DNA from 2 places in the Rouxiella sp. WC2420 genome. Region 1 is predicted to be linked to the other one. Evidence: predicted binding sites of a transcription regulator. Region 1 holds the regulator's gene; the other holds the start of a gene.
The links. The regulator LexA, encoded in region 1, represses DNA repair genes until DNA is damaged. The targets are predictions, from matches to a motif close to TNCTGTATGTACATACAGNA.

Region 1 (4,199 bases):
AGCAACGCGGTTGAGCACAGGTTCATGGCGTTGGCTGCCGCAGCATTGTTGATGCGTACCATGATTTTGTCGGCGATGTCTTGCACGGTTGGCGTTAGCCAGCTTGGACGGTGTGCCTCGATAGGGTCAATCGAGTCGCGCCACTGAGGGACCTTTTTATTCAAATAAGGCGTCAGGTGCAGCGGCTCGCCAAAGTTTACGTAGCCTTGACCCAGGTTGCGAAGTTTGCGCAAACCATTGATCATCTGCAGGAAGCTTTCTTTCTCTTTCGTTGCCCCGCGCAGCTCTTTGGCATAGGTGCCTACCTCCATCACGTGTTCGTAACCGATATAAATCGGTACCAGAGTGATAGGGCGTGAACCGCCGCGCAGCATGGCCTGAATAGTCATGGCGAGAGTGCCGGTTTTTGGTTCCAGCAACCGGCCAGTACGCGAACGCCCGCCTTCGACAAAGTATTCTACCGAGTAACCGCGACTGAACAGTTCACCGAGATATTCGCGAAATACCGTGGAGTAAAGTTTATTGCCTTTAAAGGTGCGGCGAATAAAGAACGCCCCAAGACGGCGAAAGATAGGACCGGCTGGCCAGAAGTTCAGGTTGATACCCGCAGCAATATGTGGAGGAACCAGCCCTTGATGGTAAAGCACGTAAGACAGCAGCAGGTAGTCCATATGGCTACGGTGGCAGGGCACATAAACGATTTCCTGACCATCTTGAGCCAACTGACGCACGCGCTCGGCATTGTGTACATTAATGCCTTTATACAGGCGGTTCCAGGTCCAGCCCAGAACGCGATCGGACAGGCGAACGGCTTCATATTTGAAGTCGGCGGCAATCTCTTCCATCAAGTCGATGGCATTCTGTTGTGCCTTGTCATGAGAGATTTTCTTGCTGCGCGCTTCGTCTTCCACCGCTTTTTCGATGGCTTTCGAGGCCAGCAACTTGTTAAACAAGTCTTGTCGAGCGGGCAGGCGTGGACCTACTGCAGCCAGTCGCTGACGGGAAAAATGCATGCGCGCGACGCGAGCCAATTTGTGGGCTATCGTCTTGTCTGTGCCATGCTGGATGGACATATCACGCAGAGAAACGGTATTGGAAAAGCGCACAAAGCTGTCACGCCCCAGCCACCACACCGCGAAGAATTTCTGCACGCCGTTCAACACGCGCAAATGTGGCGTTTCCTGACCTTCACGACCCGGAGCGCGACCAAACATGACCGAAACTGGCAGCATCTGAATATCCAGATTTGGATTATTACGATGCAGATCCAGGTAATCGTGGAACAGTTTTACTGATTCCTGTTTCGGATGATAATAGGAAAATACGCGAGGACCTTCGCTGACGAAAACGTGGCTTGGCAGATGCACGCCATCGATTTCAAGGGGAATTAGCGGGTCGGGAAGATTCTGCGCCAGGCACTGGGTTCGCAGAGTGAGAAGATCGGCCTTAGAGTTGTAAGGCAAAACGTACAGAATTGGACGAGTTGGATCTAAACGCAACTCCGTCACCGGATCTGTAGGAACGACCTTGCTTCTTACCAGCAAAGAAAGCGGTAAATTCAGCAAGGTATAATAAAGTCTACGCCATCCTGACATAAAAAAACGTAAAGCCTCTTGTTAGCAAGTCGCCGCAAGGATACCAGAAAGCTGGTATGAGATCTGTGGTGATAGAACAACGAAATCAGGCTAAAATGCCTATAAACAAACTTAAGACGTAAAATATAATGCCAAATCAGGTCACTGGATTCACCCGTATATATAAGGCAGCGGGCTATTCTTTAAAAGGATTAAAAGCGGCATGGAAGAATGAAGCCGCTTTTCGAGAGGAAGCTCTCGTTGTGGTCCCTGCTATCTTACTGTCATTTTACCTTGATGTGAGTAGCGTCGAGCGTATTTTAATGGTCGGAACGCTGGTTCTGGTGATTCTTGTCGAATTATTGAACAGCGCCGTTGAAGCTGCCATCGATCGCATCGGTCCAGACATCCATGAGCTTTCCGGTCGCGCCAAAGATATGGGTTCTGCAGCGGTGTTTATCGCCATCGGTTTTGCAATCTTTACCTGGGCGGTAATCCTGCTGCCGCGATGGTTATAATTTATAAGTATTTCAATGTCGCTTTTTGTTCACTCTTTGGTTTTCATTCCACCATTACCTGTATATACTCACAGCTAGACTGTATAAACAACCAGGGGGCGGAATGAAAGCACTAACGGCCAGACAACAAGAGGTCTATGACCTTATTCGCGATCATATCTCCACCACCGGTATGCCGCCAACCCGTGCAGAGATTGCCACTCGTCTGGGGTTCCGCTCACCTAACGCAGCAGAAGAGCATTTGAAAGCTCTGGCGCGTAAAGGGGTGATTGAGATAGTTTCAGGTGCTTCTCGCGGCATTCGCTTGCTGATGGAAGAAGAGGAAGGTCTGCCGCTAGTTGGCCGCGTTGCCGCCGGTGAACCTCTGTTGGCAACCCAGCATATCGAAGCCCATTACCAGGTTGATCCGTCAATGTTCAAACCTAACGCCGATTTCCTGCTGCGCGTCAGCGGTATGTCGATGCGTGATATTGGCATTCTTGATGGCGATCTTCTGGCGGTTCATAAAACGCAGGAAGCTCGCAACGGTCAGGTTGTTGTCGCGCGCATTGACGATGAAGTTACCGTTAAACGTCTCAAAAGGCAGGGTAACACGGTGCAGCTTCTGCCAGAAAATAGCGATTTCGAACCAATTATTGTCGATTTGCGCCAACAAAATTTCAGCATTGAGGGTCTAGCCGTCGGCGTCATCCGCAACGGCGACTGGTCTTAACAATTCCGGTCTCAGGCTGTCCGCCATTAGCATGACGATACTCTTAGTATCGTCATGCTCAAGTGATCCTGTAATCTCTGTATCTCTGTATCTCTGTATCTCTGTATCTCTGTATCTCTGTATCTCTGTATCTCTATATCTCTCTCACGCACGCACGCTACTCCCTATTTCTCCTGCGTTTTACGCTTTATTCCTCTCATAGCTTACTTGGTAGGCAAGATTTTCTCTCAGCCGCCGTCGTGAATGTTAGCTTAAATGACTTTTAAGTATCTTCGACAAAGCGCTATGGGTGCTGGTATTACCAATTGAATTCTCCAAATTATCGTCACGCTTTGAGTGGGAGAAGCTATTCCCGTAACGTGGTCTTTTACAGCTTTGTTTAACATATTCAGGTTAGGCTTCCACCTATTCAGAAATAGTATTGAGTTCTAAACTAAACGGATAGAAAATTTCACGGAGAAGATTGTATGCCTTTTCAATCATTATTTAAAAAATCCAAAAATCCAGCTTTTTCTAAGCAAGCTATTAAAAAAAATAACATTAATACTATGGTAAATAGCCTTGTCGATATTGTTATTGCAGGGCAAGGGGGGAGTAAGACTCTGAATGATAAAAGACTTGCTGATACGTCCGTAAAATTACAAGAATTTTACGGACTGCTGGTAGAGGATGGAAATCTTACAGAGAAAGGGCAAATTTCAAATAATTCTAAAGGTTTCAAAACTCCTCCTGAAAACCTTGTCAATCAAGGTGGCTTGAAAAGTAATTTTTACATTTTTTTAACAGCTTACATGAAGGGGTGTGAGGACGGTCAAATTTATTGCGGGCAGAATCTAAATTCAGATATATATGAGTGGACGAAACAAGTTATCAATAAACAACACAAACATTTTACTCCGACAGCCGCAAAAAGCTTAATAGATAAGATGAGTAAGGCAGCAGATCTTCGGATTAGCGAAGCGGAATTTAAGAAAAATCCTGGTGCCCGGAATGCGGAGACTCTGGATGAGGCCATAGATTTTGTCTATTTCATGGCTGGCAGGTGTGATAATGAAACCGCGTGGAAGGATTTTGGGGTTGAATTATATAATGATAAATGGCCAGATTTAAATAAAATAACTTATACAAAAGCTCAACAGGTCTATAAAAAAAGGAATGATGCTGGTGATTACCGGCTTGTTCCAGAAGACAATTGATACTCATCGATTTAACCAACTCTTTAACTAACTCTTAGTGCATCTCGATTCGGCGTTGAAGCTAGTGGCCCCTTTAGAAGCACGATAGCTGGTTTTAAATGCTTTAGATTAATCCTAGTTATGGCTTTATCCCCTAAAATATCCTGCATGGTCGAAACCATCGACTACAATTAGTTATGTTGATAAGCATTTATCTAAT
Region 2 (4,199 bases), 1.1 Mb from region 1:
CATGAGTGCTGATATTCTGGCCAGATAACGACTGAGCCTCCTGCGGCAGCTGATGGGCAGGCGCAGATTGCTGATAATGCGTTTCCTGATACGGCTGAGATTCCTCCGCCTCGACGGGTTGATAACGCGCTTGCTCACGTGCGGCAAACTGCTGGCGCAGCTGTGCCTGAAGCAACGCATCCTCTTCGTCTTCTACCGGCTCTGCCTGTTCAACCGTTTCACCATAGCGCTGGTTTTGCTGATCAACCCATGCCTGCCTTAATGCAGCCTGTTGCAGTGCTTCCTCATCTTCGGCAGAGTCACTTTCGATCTGATGCTGAGACTGGGTCTCACGTGCCAGACGAGCCGCCTCTTGCTCTTGTTGCTCGGCAATACGCTGAGAAGGTAGCTTGATGCCATAAGACGCCAGTTCGCGGCGGGTAGGCAGCTTCACAGGGTTGGGGCGCGGCAATTCCGGGCCAAAGCCTTTCTTGATTTGCGGATTTTCATCACTCACGGCGCTGAAAGCCGGCATAAAGGTATTGCCTGCTTCGGCAGCAGCTGATTTACCGGCCTGAGCCAGACCCGTTGCCAACGCGGCGGTTGCCGCAACGCTGCTGACTTCTGGCGCAGCGCTAAAATCGAACGGTGAACGATCGTGATGTTGAGGTTCAGTTACCTGATTCCAGTCGCCCAGCTGTGGCTCATCGTAACGACGAGTCTGCGCAGAAGCTGCTGGCTGAACCGTGCGGGGCGCAGGGGTTTCTTGCGGAACTTCAAAACTATAAAGCGGCGGCGTTGCTGGCTGTATTGGCGCAGCGGCTGGCGCAATAGGCTGAGCCGCTGTTTGCGCATCAACATGTCCCTGAGACAACGGATTCACCGGTGCAACAGATTCGCCTGCGGCAGGCAATTCAGGGTGAACTTCGGCAACAGCCGATGTTTGTGCCTGGGCTTTATCGTTGATCGAAGAGGCAGAAAACAGGACGTCGTCATCCTCGTCGGCCATTGCCGCTGCTGAAACTATTGCTGTCGCCGCCGTTGCCAGCCGAGCAGGGTCTGCTGGAGTATGCTCGCTCTTTTGCTCTTCATGATGCTTGTCATTGAGCAATGTATCGTCGTGTTCTTCACGCTCGTCATACTCGTAGTCGTAATCATCATCACGTCGCGAACGGTTGGTCATAAAGGTGGTAGCACCCAAAATCGTACCACCAATCTTTTCAGCGATAGTGAGCCATGACCAACCGGTGAACAGGGTCAAACCTGCCGCCCAGACGCAAAGCAGTAGCAGCGTTGCGCCAATGTTGTTGAACCATGGGGTCATCGCCGTGCCCAGAAGACTGCCTATCACGCCGCCAGAAGCGAAGTAATAAAGGTCGTCAATATTGAGCGACGCCAGTCCACACGAGGTGAGGATGAGCGCCAGCGTCCCTATCAAACGCAGCGACAGGGTGAAATAGTCAATGTAATCCTGATTGTCTCGCTGGCGGAAAGAGGCCCAGCAAAGGCAAAGCATGATTGGAGGAATGGCATATCCCAACACACCAAAGATGAAGAATATTGTATCGGCCATCCAGGCCCCGACGCCGCCACCCAAATTATGGATAGGACCATGCCAAGAGGTTTGTGACCAGCTTGGATCGGACGGATTGAAACTAAGCAGTGCTGCCATCAAATAAATGGCGAAAACGGCTACCACAACCAGCACGGCCTCCAGAATACGGCGGCCACCGCTGAGTTTTTTCAAGGTAACGTCTTTATCTTCTGTATATTCCTGGCTCAAGAAAGGCTCTCCAGGTTCCTGTGAACTGAAATAGCGCTAGCGCCGGGAATGAAGCCCGGCGCCAAGGCTGTATGGATACACAGGAGTGTAGCTAAATAAATTAGGTTTTGCACCTGTACCTTTTACTTACCGGGTTTTAATTACCAGGCGGTTAGTCTGTTTCACTTCTTCCATTACCACGTAGGTACGAGTGTCGTTAACACCCGGTAAACGAAGAAGCGTTTCGCCCAGCAGTTTACGGTAAGCAGACATATCAGGTACACGGGTTTTCAACAAGTAGTCGAAGTCCCCGGAAACCAAGTGACACTCCTGAATATCTTCTAGTTTTTGTACTGCCGCATTGAATTGCTCAAACACGTCCGGTGCGCCACGGTTGAGGGTAATCTCAACAAACACCAGCAATGAAGCATCCAGATAATGAGGATTAAGCAAAGCAGTGTAGCCATGAATGAAATTCTGGCGTTCAAGACGACGAACGCGTTCCAGACATGGTGTAGGTGACAAACCTACACGTTTGGAAAGCTCGACGTTAGAGATCCGGCCATCCTTTTGCAGCTCATTAAGAATGTTACGGTCAATACGGTCGAGATCTTTTCCCGGACGTTTCTTGTTATCTACCATTATTATTATCTCTCTGATGTCCTTCCCTGCACTTGCCATACCCTAACCAACTTCAATGTATAAGGGTGTATCCTAAGCGAAGACCTGTTTTTTTAAGGTTGTAGCGACCCACTTTAAGACGTCTTGCCCCTGTCAGAAGAAAACGAATTTTTTTTAGTGAAGCCGAAAAAGAAATAACGCTAAGTAACTAATTAGGCATAATAAAACCTAAATTGCTGATTGTCTGTGTCTTAAAAATGAACAATGCGAACCAGGAACGGGTAAAGCGGTAGCACATTGTGTAAATTTGAGGCACCTACAGGCGTATAATTTCTTCTTACCTAGATGTTTTCGCAAATGCACAGCGGATTGTCAAAGTAAAAGAAGCAAAATCAGAAGAACATTCCAGATTGAAATCCGTGAACGTCCTTTTTCGCTGTCTTTTCGGATTGAACAATAACAAAAGCAGATGACAAACTCAGACAGGAATCATTTTTACCCGTGATTTCAGGCAAAAACTATCAGACAAATCGCTAACAACATCTGAGTATGCTTTTTTTACGCGGCCTTTTTCCCTACAATCCCTACCATGACGTAGTTTGCATCACGGAGATGAATTCCTTATGGGTACAGTTAAACATAGTAAATTGTTGATTTTAGGTTCTGGCCCTGCGGGTTATACCGCTGCAGTCTATGCTGCCCGCGCCAACCTTAAGCCGGTTTTAATCACCGGTATCGAGAAAGGCGGTCAGCTGACCACCACGACTGAAGTTGAAAACTGGCCGGGAGATCCGGAAGGTTTAACCGGTCCTGGCCTGATGGATCGTATGCACGAGCACGCGGTTAAATTTAATACTGAAATCGTTTTTGATCATATTAATCGCGTTGACCTGCAAACCCGCCCGTTCCGCCTGTTTGGTGATAGCGAAGAATACACCTGTGACGCATTGATTATCGCCACCGGCGCATCTGCACGTTATTTGGGTCTGCCTTCAGAAGAGGCGTTCAAAGGCCGTGGCGTTTCAGCCTGCGCAACCTGTGACGGTTTCTTCTACCGCAATCAGAAAGTGGCTGTCGTCGGCGGCGGTAACACAGCAGTGGAAGAAGCGCTTTATCTGGCCAACATCGCCTCTGAAGTCCATCTGATCCACCGTCGTGAGAACTTCCGTGCCGAAAAAATCTTGATTGACCGCCTGAACGAGAAAGCGGCCAGCGGCAAAATCGTATTGCACACCAACAAAACTCTCGATGAAGTTTTGGGTGATGAAATGGGCGTAACCGGTGCCAACCTGCGTGACACCAACAACGATGAGCTGAACAAGCTGGACGTTGCGGGCATGTTTATCGCCATCGGACATAGCCCGAACACCGGCATTTTCGAGGGTCAACTAGCCCTGGAAAATGGCTATATCAAGGTGCAGTCCGGTATTCAGGGTAATGCAACCCAGACCAGCATTCCGGGCGTGTTTGCCGCCGGTGACGTTATGGACCACGTATATCGTCAGGCAATTACCTCTGCCGGAACGGGCTGTATGGCAGCACTGGATGCAGAACGTTATCTTGACGGACTGGCTGAAGCTAATTTCAAGTAATGTTAAACAGCAGCAGTCAATGTTAACTATCTGATCTGTTAAAGATAAAGGCGACCTTTGGGTCGCCTTTTTTGTTTGTATTATACGCAGTTATTTGTAACAGTCGGAGTGTTCATCGCGGAAAAGACCCTGTAGAATATGCGGGCTTTCCGCCTGACATGGCAACAACTGACAATTGCATCCTCAGCGATGCTTTTTCGGCTTATGCGTTCTGCATTCGGCTAACCTGGGATGAACAAAACTGG

Region 2: AB3G37_RS17535 (DNA translocase FtsK 4TM domain-containing protein) is a predicted target of LexA. The motif match lies at 1,828-1,847, and genes of this name have one in related genera.

Annotation. Positions count from the first base shown of each region.
Region 1 is NZ_CP165628.1:4,897,370-4,901,568, reverse strand. Features, by position in the region: gene plsB (glycerol-3-phosphate 1-O-acyltransferase PlsB) at 1-1,595, opposite strand, end outside; gene AB3G37_RS22585 (diacylglycerol kinase) at 1,724-2,092, shown strand; gene lexA (transcriptional repressor LexA) at 2,196-2,804, shown strand; gene AB3G37_RS22575 (hypothetical protein) at 3,272-4,000, shown strand.
Region 2 is NZ_CP165628.1:3,775,661-3,779,859, forward strand. Features, by position in the region: gene AB3G37_RS17535 (DNA translocase FtsK 4TM domain-containing protein) at 1-1,762, opposite strand, end outside; gene lrp (leucine-responsive transcriptional regulator Lrp) at 1,889-2,383, opposite strand; gene trxB (thioredoxin-disulfide reductase) at 2,986-3,954, shown strand.